Regions from separate parts of the Faecalibacter sp. genome, predicted to be linked through region 2. Evidence: riboswitches for the same ligand, from Rfam matches in the RefSeq annotation. Region 2 holds a riboswitch; each other region holds the start of a gene.
What was found. Region 2 has a riboswitch for S-adenosylmethionine ahead of AC1QSP_RS08505 (TonB-dependent receptor plug domain-containing protein). Riboswitches for the same ligand answer to the same signal wherever they lie in the genome.
Positions count from the first base shown of each region.

Region 1: it holds a riboswitch for S-adenosylmethionine, as region 2 does, so the genes downstream of both, AC1QSP_RS03205 (trans-sulfuration enzyme family protein) here and AC1QSP_RS08505 (TonB-dependent receptor plug domain-containing protein) in region 2, are expected to answer to the same signal.
Region 3: it holds a riboswitch for S-adenosylmethionine, as region 2 does, so the genes downstream of both, AC1QSP_RS05975 (hypothetical protein) here and AC1QSP_RS08505 (TonB-dependent receptor plug domain-containing protein) in region 2, are expected to answer to the same signal.

Region 1 is NZ_CM169987.1:701,504-706,448, forward strand. It holds gene AC1QSP_RS03185 (TonB-dependent receptor plug domain-containing protein) at 1-1,017, shown strand, start outside; gene AC1QSP_RS03190 (thioredoxin family protein) at 1,014-1,466, shown strand; gene AC1QSP_RS03195 (hypothetical protein) at 1,492-1,695, opposite strand; gene AC1QSP_RS03200 (homoserine dehydrogenase) at 1,699-2,670, opposite strand; partial or broken gene AC1QSP_RS03205 (trans-sulfuration enzyme family protein) at 2,692-3,834, opposite strand; SAM riboswitch class I at 3,983-4,084, opposite strand; SAM riboswitch class I at 4,490-4,589, shown strand; gene AC1QSP_RS03210 (homocysteine S-methyltransferase family protein) at 4,638-4,945, shown strand, end outside.
Region 2 is NZ_CM169987.1:1,823,869-1,828,813, reverse strand. It holds gene AC1QSP_RS08530 (DinB family protein) at 1-460, shown strand, start outside; gene AC1QSP_RS08525 (nitroreductase family protein) at 507-1,079, opposite strand; gene AC1QSP_RS08520 (hypothetical protein) at 1,153-1,908, shown strand; gene AC1QSP_RS08515 (aminodeoxychorismate synthase component I) at 1,921-2,880, shown strand; gene AC1QSP_RS08510 (aminotransferase class IV) at 2,864-3,475, shown strand; SAM riboswitch class I at 3,520-3,621, shown strand; gene AC1QSP_RS08505 (TonB-dependent receptor plug domain-containing protein) at 3,695-4,945, shown strand, end outside.
Region 3 is NZ_CM169987.1:1,316,695-1,321,639, reverse strand. It holds gene AC1QSP_RS05985 (hypothetical protein) at 1-372, shown strand, start outside; gene AC1QSP_RS05980 (MutS-related protein) at 594-2,159, shown strand; gene AC1QSP_RS05975 (hypothetical protein) at 2,203-2,790, opposite strand; SAM-I-IV-variant riboswitch at 2,850-2,948, opposite strand; gene AC1QSP_RS05970 (helix-turn-helix domain-containing protein) at 3,038-3,922, shown strand; gene ccoG (cytochrome c oxidase accessory protein CcoG) at 4,076-4,945, shown strand, end outside.

The sequences.
Region 1 (4,945 bases), 1.1 Mb from region 2:
AGATATACGTTATATGATGATAATACCATAGGAACATTAAATCACGATGGCACGAAAAATATGCCGATGGAAACTCCATTACCAGGAATTTTTGTACAGGATGAGCTTACGTTTAATCCAAAGCATAAATTATTGTTGGGGTATCGTTTTGATTATGATAAAAACCACAAAGGCATACATTCTCCACGAGTAGCTTATAAATTTGCACCCCATAAAAAACATACTTTCAGAGCAAGTTTTGGCACAGGATTCCGCGTTGTTAATTTATTTACAGAAGATCACGCGGCTTTAACTGGTTCACGAGATGTCATCATTAAAAATGATTTAAATCCAGAAAAATCTTACAATGGTAATTTGAATTATGTGTACAATAAAACGTTTGGTTTTGGTCATTTTAATTTAGATGCTACAGCTTTCTATTCTTACTTTACGAATAAAATTATTGGAGATTTCGAAACGGATCAGGATTTAATTATTTATGATAACTTAGATGGACATGCAGTATCACAAGGCGTATCGTTGAATGCAGATATTGTTTTCCAAATTCCTTTACGTGTAAATGTTGGTGTTTCTTACATTGATGTTTATAGAAAAGAGCGTAATGAGGAAAGTATTTTAGAAAAAACTCAACAATTACATTCACCAAAATGGTCAGGGAATTATACCGTATCTTATACCTTTCCTAAACGTTGGAAGGTTGATTTAACAGGAAATTGGTATGGTAAAATGCGCTTACCTATTTTAGAGAATGATTATCGCCCAGAATATTCTGATACCTATATGCTGACCAATATTCAGGTAACTAAATCTTGGAATCAATTTGAAATATATGGTGGAGTTAAAAACTTATTCAATTTTATACCAAAAGATCCATTAATGCGTCCATTTGACCCATTTAATAATGATGTACTTAATCCTATCACTAACCCGAATGGATATACATTCGACACTGCATATAATTATGCTCCATTACAAGGGGTAAGAGGTTTTATTGGTTTAAGATATATGATTCGATGATGAAACATCTATTGGCTATACTTTTTTTTATTTTTTCGTCTTCCACTCAAGCACAAATCAGTCTTACGGAATTCAATTTCAAATTTAAAGAACAGCCTAAAATTATCATTTTATATTTCTATACTGATTGGTGTAACATTTGTAAAATTCAAGAGACGCAAATTGAAAAAAATGAAAAAATTCTTGAGTTCTTACAACAAGATGTATATTTTTTAAAGTTTAATGGAGAATCTGAAGATCCCATTGATTTCTTGGGACAGAGATACATTCCTATTCAAAAAGTCAAAACACATCCATTTGTAATCGAATTTATTTCACAACATGAGGTTTCTTATCCTTTATGGATTGTATTAGATCATAATCTCGACGTTTTAGGTAAATTTTCAGGACTGATTCAGAAGAAAAATTTTGAAAAATTAATGCTTCAAATAAAAAAGAGTAATCCTTAGATTACTCTTTTACACCACAAAAAATTTACTCAAAAACGATGATGGATAATTGCGGATGATGGATGAAATCCTCTTTCTTTAATTCATCAAAAGATATCTTCCCAATGATGTAATGATATCCTGCACCATCAAAACGTTCTTCAATATGTTCTAATTTATTGGTTATAAAATCTAATGAGAATTTAGAACCGATATATATTTTTCGATAACCGTTTTGATTATATATCAAAGGTTAATCCAATTTTTTACGCACTTCATATTTATAATCATACTGTAGAGCAGATATATCACTTAATACAGCCGAAGAAGTTGGATAACGTCCTGCCCCTTTACCATATAAAAATTGTTCATCAGATAGCGAACTTCCAATTAAAACACCATTGTATTCATTATTCACTAAAGCTATGGTCTGATCCAATTGAACAAACGTGGGTAAAACTGTTGCTTGTAATTCGTTGGTCTCTTTTATGATTTTTGTATTGGCAATTAATTTAATCGCAAACCCTTTTTCTTTCGCATATACAAAATCTTTTTCTTGTAATGCAGTTATACCTTTACGAATTACTTGTAAAGAGTCAATGGTTGTTCCAAAAGCATGCAATGTAACAATCGATAATTTTTGAGCTGCATCAAATCCTTCTACATCAGCAGTGGGATCAGCTTCAGCAAATCCATTCACCTGAGCAGATTTCAACGCATCTTGATAGGATGAATTTTCTTGCGCCATTTTAGTTAAAATATAGTTCGTCGTACCGTTAACAATTCCTGAAACATAGTTCAATAAATCATTATCAAAATACTCTTCTAAATTTCGAATAATCGGCACTGAACCACAAACTGAAGCTTCATACAAGAATGAAACCTTATTTTTTTCTTGTAATACTAACAATTCTACATGATGTTCGGCAATTACTTTTTTGTTGGCACTCACAACATGTTTTCCATTTTGAAGTGCTTTTTTTATAATGTGATAAGCTACGTCTGCATCAGAGATTAGCTCGACAACCACATTGATTTCAGGATCCTCTAATATTGAATTAGGGTCCGTAAAAAATAGTTCAGAAGGCGCATTTCGTTTTTTTTGCGCATCCTTGATGACAATCTTTTTGATGTTTGCGTTTAATTGAGGTTTTTCTTCTAAAACTTTATAAATACCTTCACCAACGATTCCAAATCCAAATAATCCGATGTTTAATTTCTTCATGGTAGTAAATTGTAAGAATGATTAAACATTAACGAATTTCAATTGGGCAATAGCTTGTTCGATGTCCTGCTTTAGATCCTCTACGTTTTCAATTCCTACGGATAAACGAATCAATGAATCTTGCACGCCCAATCTTAAGCGTTTTTCTCTCGGCACAGAGACATGCGTCATTTAGGCGGGATGACACTATAAACTCTTCGCACCCCCTAAACTTTCTGCTAACTTAAAATAATGTGTACTTGTAACAACTTTAACAGCTGCCTCTATAGAATCTTCTTTTAAGGTAAATGATATAATCCCTCCGAAAAGGTTATTTTGTTGTTTTTTGGCAATGTTATGATTTTTATGATCATTCAATCCTGGATAATAAACTTGATCGATTTGTGGTATACTTTTCAAGAATTGAGCCAACTCTAATGCATTTGATGAAATTCTTTCATACCTTAATTCTAAAGTTTCAATCCCTAGTATCGTTAAAAAGCAATCCCAAGGGCCTAAAATTCCTCCAGTGGCATTTTGTATAAATTTGATTTTTTCACCCAACTCTTTAGTTTTTGCGACCACAATACCTGCGACTAAATCCGAATATCCAGCAATGTACTTTGTACCTGAATGTATTACGATATCCGCACCTAAAGTAATAGGATTTTGTGCTACTAGACTTGCAAATGTATTATCAACTACCACGAGAGCTCCATTTGCATGAGCAATGTTAGCAATAGTTTCTATATCCGAAATTTTTAACGTTGGATTCGTAGGTGATTCTAACCAAACTAATTTTGTACGCTCTGTAATGAAATCAATAATATTCGTAGCATCTGATGTATCTACGAAATGGATTTTAATTCCTAACTTTTCATATACCTGTGTAAATAAACGATAGGCACCTCCATAAATATCATCCACAGCAACAATTTCATCACCTGTTTTCAACAATTTTGCAACAGCGTCTATTGCTGCTAAACCTGTTGCAAAGGCATAAGCCGAATGACCACCTTCCAATTGAGCTATAATATCTTCTAAAGACTTGCGAGTTGGATTATTAGAACGTGCATAATCGAATCCTTTATTCAAACCTGGAGCTTCTTGTACAAAAGTAGAAGTTTGATACACTGGTACTGAGATGGATCCTGTCAATTGATCAACAGGAATTGAATGTAAAATTTATGTTGCTTTACTCATAAAATGATTGTTTTAAAAACAATTATCAAGTAAAGAAAGTGGGTAAAAAAAATATTGGTTCAACCATGTCAGTGAAAACATAGCTGAACCAACATGAGACTGTATAATAATTGGTTGGTTACAAGTCTTTCACTCATCTTTCCTATTATAAGGATGGAATTAGCACCTTGATCCGTCGATCAGGTTGCTAAAGTTTCACAGGGCCATATCCCTCCACTTTTCTTGATAAATTGAAAATTTTAATGAACTATTTCTGGAAACAAATTTAAGTGAAGATGGTTTGAATATCCAAACATTTAAAATGTTAAAATTAATATTTTTTCTATTTTATTAATTTTTTAGTTATTTTATATTTATATTATTCTATTAATATATTTTTTATAGATTTTTATTCCGATTATTCTATCAGAAGTAAAAATCATTTTATTCTTGATAAACTCTACAAGTCCTATAGCATTTTTAGAAAGATGATTTATTTTCTATAAATTTTAATTCCAAATTAAAATTATACAGATTAATTAGAAATTATTTCATTTAATAGAGGTTTAAGCTGTTAAATAATTAATTTTAATCTTACTATTAATTCACTATTTAGAAAATTTTTCGGATTATGATTAAAATTGATACATTTGCACTGACCTTATGACGAAAGATGGAGGGAATAGGCCCGAAGATATCTTAGCAACCCAAATTTAGTTGGGTGCTACATCCTACTCTACTCAAGAGAAAAATAAGGAAATGGAAATCACTTCTACTTTCGCTCATAAGTATAATCAATTTATACAATGACTTTAAAAGATATACTAAAAGAGCGAATTGCCATTTTGGATGGTGCGATGGGAACCATGATCCAAAAGTACCATTTACAGGAAGAAGATTATAGAGGTGAACGATTTAAAGATTTCCACACTTCATTAAAGGGGAACAATGATTTATTAGTTCTTACTCAACCTCAAATCATCAAAGATATTCACCGCGAATATTTAGCTGCCGGTGCAGACTTAATTGAAACCAATACCTTCAACGCCAATATCATTTCGATGCAAGATTATGATATGGTGGATTTAGTCGATGAATTAAATCGTGAGGCCGT
Region 2 (4,945 bases):
GGAAGAGCATATTATTTATCTGAACAAAATTCGAAGACAGATAATTGACGAGCTTTCTCAGCATACGTTAGAACAGTTGTTGTACATTCCGGTTGGTTATAAAAACAATATTTTTTGGAATGCTGCTCATGTTTTAGCAACACAACAATTAATTCATTATTATCTTACCGAAAATCGAATGTTGGTGGATATGGAATTCATCAAATCATACAAAAAAGGTACTTTTGGAAATAACGAGGCTACTGAAAGCGATCTGGAAGAATTGATTGAATTGTTGGAATCTACTCCAATGCAATTACACAAAGATTACAGAGCAGAAAAGTTATCGAGGTATCGAAAATTACAAACGTTTTTAGGGATTGAATTGACGAATATTGAAGATGCAATTATTTATAATAATATTCACGAAGCCATGCATCTTGGATATATTTTAAGTTTGAAGAAAAATATCCCTTTTTAAAATAAAAAAGCTCGATTTTATCCATCGAGCTTTTCTTTTTATTGATTTAGTATGCTAATACTCTTACTTTATCTTCAATCGGTTGACGAACTGCAGAGGGTAATTCATGATCATATTTTCCCATATAGAAAATACCAACACATTTTTCACCTTCTTCCATTGGCGTAAACTCATCTACATTTGCAATAACATTTAGAGGCGATGACCAATAGGCACCAATTTTTAAAGCAGAGGCCATCAACCACATATTTTGTACAGCCATTGCCGTAGCTGCTAATTCTTCCCATTCAGGATTTTTGTAAGTATCCACAAAGTTTATTAACACAATTTTGTTTGATTTATCACATTTCTCAATCAGTGCGTTAATTTTACGATCACTTAAATCTTCTGGTGGAGTACCTTGAACATAGATACGTTTTACATATTCGCGAAAACGATCTTTAGCAGGTCCTTCTAAAACGACAAAACGCCAAGGTTCTGTTTTTTTATGCGAAGGCGCCCAATTGGCCGCTTCTAAAATTTGATTTAATTCTTCTTTTGTAATTTCTTCTTGGTTATATTGAGGAGGAAATACTGATCTTCTTGATTGAATAAGATCTAATAATTCTGTTGGATTCATGTTGTAACAATTATAATTTTTATGCAACTAATACTGCAAATTTACATTTAAAAAATTATTATATATACAAGGGATGATAAGAACTATTGATCAATATAAACTCGAAAAAGCAAAAAGAGAAAATGTAGAATTTAAATTAGGTGATTATTTTAATGAAGCGTTTTCCATTTATGGAAAACATTGGTTTGATTTTTCGTTATTTGCTTTTGTCTCTGGACTTATACTTGTGTTAGCTACGATTACGATTATAGGGCCATACTTAATTATTTTTCCTTTGCAAATGGGTTATGGAAACGTCGTGGATAAAATAGAAAAAGGAGAATCATTTGTTTTCAATGATTTTTTTATTGGTTTTAGAAAATGGACAAGTTTTATACCATATCTTTTTCTAATCATAGGGTTAGGTTTGGTACTTATAATTCCTTACATTTTTATTTTAGGAAGTTTTGGATTGTTTATGGATACGCCAGAAGTTGTAGGTCCGATTTTTGGATTATCGATGGTTGTAATTTTTCCAATTTATTTTATTGTTGGAATACTATTGACTGTAATATTGTATTTACCCCCTTACTTCATTTTTCATGGAAATATGAAAGCAATTGAAAGTTTAAAAATTTCTATTGCGATTGCTAAAAAGAATTTCTGGTATTTATTATTGTTCATTCTTTTCTTTTCCATTCTTTCGCAAATCGGGGTTTATGTTTGTATTATTGGATTATTCGTCTCGATGCCAATCGCTTATGTCATGAACTATTTGATGATAAAAGATATTTTATTGAATGAAAATAATTATGAAATAGATACTATTGGGCAATCGCAAGAATTATAATATTTTTATCGAATGTTAACAACGCATTCGATTTTTGAACAAATGAATGAATTGGGAGCTGAAAAAGTTCCCTTTTTTTTTATGATTGATTTTTTGAAGGAGAAAGGTGAAGTCATTCCACTGGAAGATTTATCATCGGATATTCAATTTTCGATGCATGAAGATCAATTAAATACACTTCCAATTGATTTTTCATTTGATAAATTTCCCATTTCTGCAAAAGAATATCAAAAACAATTTAAGATTGTACATGACCATCTCTTGTTTGGAAATTCGTATTTAACCAATTTAACCTGTACAACTCCTATAAATACAAATCTTAGTTTACAACAAATCTATACGCATACACAAGCGAAATACAAACTGAATTACAAAAACCAATTTGTTTGTTTTTCACCTGAGATATTTGTGCAAATCAAAGATGGCAAGATTGCATCTTATCCGATGAAAGGTACTATTGATGTGGCCATTGATGATGCACGATCTAAAATTTTAAACGACGAAAAAGAAGCTGCTGAACATGCGACTATCGTTGATTTGATTCGAAATGATTTAAGTTTAGTTGCAAATGAAGTGACTGTAACGAAATATCGTTATATTGATGAATTAATTACCAATGAAAAGAGATTGTTGCAAGTGAGTTCGGAGATCGTAGGACAATTACCTACAAATTACCATGAGCAATTGGGAACCATTTTCGATCAATTATTACCCGCGGGTTCCATTTGTGGAGCACCAAAGAAAAAAACAGTTGAGATTATTCTTGAGGCTGAAAATTATAATCGTAATTTTTATACCGGTGTTTTTGGAATTTTTGACGGAAAAAATGTCGATTCGGCTGTAATGATACGATTCATTGAACGCGAAAATGAACAATTGATTTTTAAAAGTGGAGGAGGAATCACGGCCAAAAGTGATTGCGAAAGTGAGTATAACGAAATGATCCAAAAAGTATATGTTCCAATTTATTGAAAGTATTTGTTGTCTTAATCGGGAATTAAGAAATTTAGAATTGCATCAAGCCCGCTTCGAGCGTACGCGTGTGGAGCATTTTCCAGATGCGCCATTTATGAGCTTAGAAGAAGCAATTGAAATTCCTGAGGATTTAGATGATAAAAAATATAAAGTACGTGTGATTTATGGGGCTGAAATCGAGTCCATAGAATTTATTCCGTACGAAATTCAGCCTATTGAGACCATCAAATTGTATTCAATAGATCCTGAGATTACTTATTTCTACAAATACACGGAACGTTGGTTTTTTGATCTTTTTATCAAAGAAACTCAATGCGATGATTTGGTTTTGGTGCGTGCAAATTATATTACAGATGCAACCTATTCTAATTTAATATTCTTTAATGGAATAGAGTGGCATACCCCAACAACTTGTTTACTTCAAGGAACAATGCGAGAAAAATTAATCCAAGAAGGTAAAATCAAGGAAAAAAATATAAAAACTCGCGATTTGGATAATTATTTTTCGTTTAAAAGGATCAATGCTATGATGAATTTTGACGAGGCTCAAACATTTGATATTCAGGTTTTATTAGATTCTCTACAGAAATAGTAGAGTTATTTTGTGTATCCTATATTTTCTTTTACATTTGCATCGACTTATCAAGAAAGGTGGAGGGAATTGGCCCAATGAAACCTTAGCAACCGGATTTCTTAATCAAGGTGCTAAATCCAACCTTAAAAAGGAAAAGATGAGGTGCGAATTTTTCTAAAAACAATTCCTACCATTTTTAAGGTTTCGATTTCTTGATTTATTAATGTTTTAATAAAGATGAAAAGAAACACATTATTATTAGCTTCTCTGGCTTTGTTAGTAGGGAATATAACTTTTGCCCAAGAAATAGAGGTTGAAGAAAACAATGCGTTAGATGAAGTTGTATTGGTTGGTAACCGATCAAATAATCGTACAGTCGTAAATTCTTCGGTTCCTGTGGATATTATTCAAGTGGAAGAATTAATTCAACAAGCTCCACAATTAACTTTAAATGATATTTTAAATTACGTTATTCCATCATTTAATTCTGTGCGTCAATCTTCTTCCGATGGTACAGAACATATTGATCCAATAACTTTACGAGGAATGGGACCCGACCAAGTTTTGGTGCTTATCAATGGAAAAAGACGTCATACAACATCACTTGTTAACTATCAAAATACAGTAGGAAATGGTTCTGTGGGTACAGATTTAGGAGCAATTCCGATTTCAGCAATTAAAAATATTGAAGTTTTACGTGACGGTGCTGCTGCTCAATATGGTTCGGATGCGATTGCAGGAGTTGTAAATGTTGTTCTTAAAGATGCTCCAGGAGGTGATGCTTCACTTACCTATGGACAAACATCCAAAGGTGATGGAGAGACATACAATTTTAATGGAAGTTACGGTGCCAAATTAGGAAGAAATGGATCAATTGTTTTTTCAGCCGTTGTATCAGAACGAAAAAAAACGACACGTACAGGTGATCATAATTTAGATATTTACGGTGATAATTTTGCCTATGATTTTGCAGATCATCCTGATGATGCCCGTGCTGCAGATGATGCCCTAATTGCAGCAAATGGATTAACACGTAAAGATTTTCGTTTTCAAATTGGTGACGCTCAGATTAGAAATCAACAATTTTTTGTGAATGCTGAGACAGAATTAGCTGATCGTTTTGAATTATATACTTTTGGTGGAGTATCCCTTCGTCAAGGAGAAGGCTATGGTTTCCGTCGTCTACCAAATGAAGTTCCATCTGAAAGTCGAACAATTTTTCCGAATGGTTTTCAACCTGTTTTAAAATCGAATGTCAATGATTATTCGAATTCAACAGGATTACGATACAAAACATTTAATCAATGGAATCTTGATTTATCTAATACATTTGGTTTGAATGAATTCAAATACAATGTAGATAATACTGTAAATTATGCCTTGGGTGCAGATTCACCAACTTCTTTTTACGCGGGTAAACACAGTTTTTTACAAAATACAGTGAATCTAGATGTTTCCAAGATAATCAATTCAAATGTTAATCTTGCA
Region 3 (4,945 bases), 510 kb from region 2:
AGTGCGGCTCATGCCGTACAGAATCATACCCAAAATTTGAAGGATGATAAAATCAAAACTAGAATTCGGATGCATGTAAATCTTTTGGAAGAAATGATGCAATGGAGTGCTAAGCGAGGGATTAAAATCATATTGATTTCTACTCCGGTAACTCATTTTTATTATTCGCGAATAAATCCCCAACAATTGGATCATTGGAGAAGAACCACCTTAGACTTAAGTACAAAATATAAACATGTAGAATGGTTAAATTATTTCGAAAATGATTCTATTTTTACAACTCAAGATTTTCAAGATGCAGATCACCTCAATAAAAACGGTGCAGCGAAATTATCACTTCTCGTAAATCAATTCATTAATCAAAGCAACTAATTATAATAATGGAACAATATTCCAACTTACAATCTCAATTTCAAACCGACTTAAGCTTACTTAAAAATCGAAAAAGTATATTGAGTAATCTTCGTTTATTATTTTTTGTACTTTTTGCAGTAGCGTTTTATTTCTATGTTTCAAAAGATAATTTGTCAATTTTATTGGTTTCGTTCGCTTTATTTTTTGTGTTTATGGTATTCGTGGTGAAATCCACGAATGTGGGAAAAAAAATCACGTATTTAGAGGACGCTTTACATGCTTTGGATGTTATTTTTAAAGATGATCAGCCCAATTTATTTCATCATTTTGATGGAGAATTTTTTAACAATGTATACAACAAAGATTTAGATATCATTGAAGGGCAATCCTTGTTTAATCGCATCAATAAAACTCAGTCGGCTATAGGAAGTTTTCGTTTAAAGCATTTTTTGTCGCATGTGTTATTGAATAAAAATCAAATTCTTCTTCGTCAAAAAGCATTTTCAGAACTGAAAGAGAAAAGATCATTTATCGTTGCGTTTTTAACATTATCCAAACGTGCAGGAATTCAACAACGTGAAATATTTGGTGCCATTCAACGTCAATTTTTAGGGAAAAATATTCAACTTATTCCAATCATTTTCACGTTTATTCATAGTGTATTTTTCATTTATTTAGCTACAATTGGTTTTGATAAAAAAGCTGTTTTTTTCTGGATTGTAATTTCGATTCCAATTGGCTTTATCACTAATTTATTGTTTAAAAATAAAGTGAATCAAGCCCTTTCTTACGCTTTTGTTACAGCTGATCAATTACAAAATTTGATTGATTTATTTGCACTTGTGGAAAAAGAATCTTTTCAAGAGGAATTGAATCAAACGGCACAAAAACAATTAATTTCAGATTCGGATAAAGCATCAGATCAATTGAGAAAGGTTCGTTCCTCTCTAGAAAGTTTAGAAGCGGTAGGTTTTCCAATTATCGGATTTTTATTGAATAATTTTTTATTGTGGAGGTTGTTTTTTACAGTTCAAATCGAAAAACGAATAGAGAATGTAGCTGTAAATAATGTCCAATGGATTGATGGGATTTCTAATTTGGAAGCTTACATCTCATTCGCCATTTTCAATGATAAATTTTCATCTTTCACTACACCAATGGTATCGGATCATGTTTTTGATCTTCAATTGCGACAGGCGTTTCATCCTCTATTGAATGAAGAAATCGCTGTGAAAAATAGTTTCAAAAGTCAACGAAAAAATAATATTGCGATAATTACAGGAGCCAATATGGCCGGTAAAAGTACGTTTTTGCGTACCGTTGGTACCAATTTGGTGTTAGCAATGAATGGAGCGAATGTCAGTGCAGAGGAGATGGTATTTTATCCGATGGATATTTTTACAAGTATCCGTACAGTGGATAATCTATCGTCAGGAGATTCGTATTTCAAAAATGAAATCAATAAATTGAAAATATTAATTGATCGTTTGGATCAAAATTTACCACAATATATTATTCTGGATGAGATTTTAAAAGGAACAAATTCCCAAGATAAATTGATTGGTTCACAAAAATTTTTAGAAAAATTAATGCAACATCCAACCAATTTGTTGTGTTTTATCGCAACACATGATTTAGAATTAACGAAGATGGAAGAAGAACATCCTAATCATATTGTGAACTACTGTTTTGAGCTAAAAAATGTAGATGAACATTATTATTCGGATTATCAATTACGAAAAGGTACAACTCAAGTGATGAACGCGATTTATTTAATGAAAGAATTTAAAATCATCGATGCATAATATCAAAAAGACCTTCTTAGAAGGTCTTTTTTTTAAAAATTATTTATTTTTCCCAGATGGCAATAACTTCATTATTTCGGTAAACAGTTGCTTTTTGTAAACCTCGATAAAAAGGTCCTTTATCGATAATAATTTGCAAAGGTAAATGGCTGATTTGTTTACGAATTTCCTCATTTGGGAATGTTTGAACTTGATTTCGAAAAGCGATAAAAATATCGTTTTCTTTGAGAAATTTCAGATCATCTTCTTGGATGATTTTTACATCTTGTTCGCTTAAGAAAAATTGATCTAAGATGTAATCAAATGTTACTTTTCTTTTACCTTTTAACTCAGGATGTTCGTTCAAGAAAATTCTTAATTCATTCAGAATTTTGTAAAAAGGACCAATCATTGGCGGCTTAGGAATCTTAAGTTCAAATAAATTGCCATCAATTAAGCGCAAAGGTTGATTTAATTGCAATTGATTTTGATACAATAGATGCTGATAATTAAAACCACGTTCAATAAATGATTCTTTGATTTGATCCAATAATTCTTCATTACGAATCGGAACCAATTGATTGATAAATTCAATTAATTCGACGTTTTCTAATTGTTGAAATACGACATTCAACGGGCTTGCTGTTGACATACAATAAAAATGTTTAAATGAATAAATGTTTTATTGTATTTCGATAAATAAGAAGGGAAATGTTACGTTTATTTTGGATTGTAATCCCGTATTATTTGACCACCGTGGAGACTTCTCTCGGTTGGTATCGCGCAAATATGCGATTCGAAATACTAGGCAAATCTACGAGTTATTTTTAATTTTCCAAATTCAATGTACATTCAAACGCAAATTTTTACCTTTAACCTGTAGATAAAAAAACGTAAAGATGAAGGATAAACAGGAATTTCCCACGTTTGATATTTGTAATTTAAATACAGATAAAAATATTAACGAATTATTTTCTGTCGATCGTTTCAAAGGATATGTGGATAGTAATCCTCATTTAAAACAAATGCACAATCACCATTATTTTCATTTGGTTTACTTTACGGAAGGGAGTGGAGAACATATTATTGATTTTGAGAGTTTTCCTGTGCAATCTGGTATGATTTATTTTATGCGTCCTGGTCAAGTGCATCAATGGCGATTTAAACATCAATACGATGGATATGTCATTAATTTTAGTGCGAATTTTTTTGATTGGTTAGGTATTCACTCAGGGATTTTGCATCAATTTTCATTTTTTAAAAGTATGCAATTGCATCATCAAGTCACTATGATTAACGAAGAACAATCGGAGATCGTAGTGCCAATTTTCGAGCATATTTTGAAAGAACATGCCATGAATCATTCTTCTTCAAATCTTAAAATTGCAACTTTATTACTACAATTGTTTATTGATGTTAATCGTTTTTTTAACCCAATGGAAAATTCGCTTAACGAATATCAATCGGTATTAATTCATAATTTTAAGGATCTGATTGAGCAATTTTTTAAAGAGAAAAGATTGCCAAAAGAATATGCAGAAATGTTATACATTACTCCTAATCATCTCAATGCATTATGCAAGGATGTTCTCGGAATTTCAGCTGGTGAATTAATAAGAAATCGCGTGGTATTAGAAGCAAAACGATTATTGGTAAATAAAGAAATGACTGTCAGCGAAGTAGCTTATGTATTAAATTTTCAAGATGTTTCTTATTTTGTGAAATTCTTTAAAAAATATACTGCATTAACACCAGAGCAATTCAGGAAACAATACTATTTATAATCACTATATTTTCTTTTTTTATTGTTTTTCAATATGTTATAAATTGCTAATTTTTGTTTTTATTCAATCCGTAAAAAGTACCATATAATCGTCGAATAAGACAATGGTTAAGGGATTTGCACCTTCTAACTTTGTTTGACAATTTGATGTTATATGAACAAAAAAACTGAACAACATTTCTCATGGGAATATGCTGAGGAAAATGAAGCTTTCCGAAATGCGGTTGCTACCATGGAGAAAAATGGAACAAGAAAGTGGGTGTATGCGAAAAAGCCTGCAGGGAAATATACCAATTACCGAACAATTCTTTCTGTTATATTATTAGCCTTATTGGTTATTTTACCTCTTATTACATTGCCTAATGGAAATCCAATTTTCAAATTTGATGTGTTCAATACTCAATTCGTTTTGTTTGGATATCCCTTCTTTACAACAGATTTTTTCTTGCTTGCGTTTGGAATGATTATATGCGTTGTTTTTGTGATTTTATTTACAACCGTATATGGTCGAATATTTTGTGGCTGGTTTTGTCCTCAAACTATTTTTTTAGAGTTTGTATTTCGTAAAATTGAATATCTCATAGAAGGAGATCGTAACAAACAAATGCGATTAGATAAGCAAGAATGGAATGAAGAAAAAATAATTAAACGTGGATCAAAATGGTTTATTTATTACCTCATTTCTTTTTTTGTAGTGAATATCTTAATGGCCTATATCGTGGGAATGGATTTTTTAAAATCAATGTATAGAGATTCACCCTCAGAACATATTGGGAAATTTATAGGAATGTTCATTTTCAGTTGGCTGTTTTTCTTTGTTTTTGCATGGTTTAGAGAGCAGGCATGTACTCTTGTATGTCCATATGGCCGCTTACAAGGTGTATTAATTGATAAACATACCATGCAAGTTTCTTATGATTATAAGCGAGGTGAAGGACGTTCGAAATTTAGAAAAAACGAAGATCGAAAAGCATTAGGTAAGGGCGATTGTATCGATTGTGGGCAATGTGTGGCAGTATGTCCT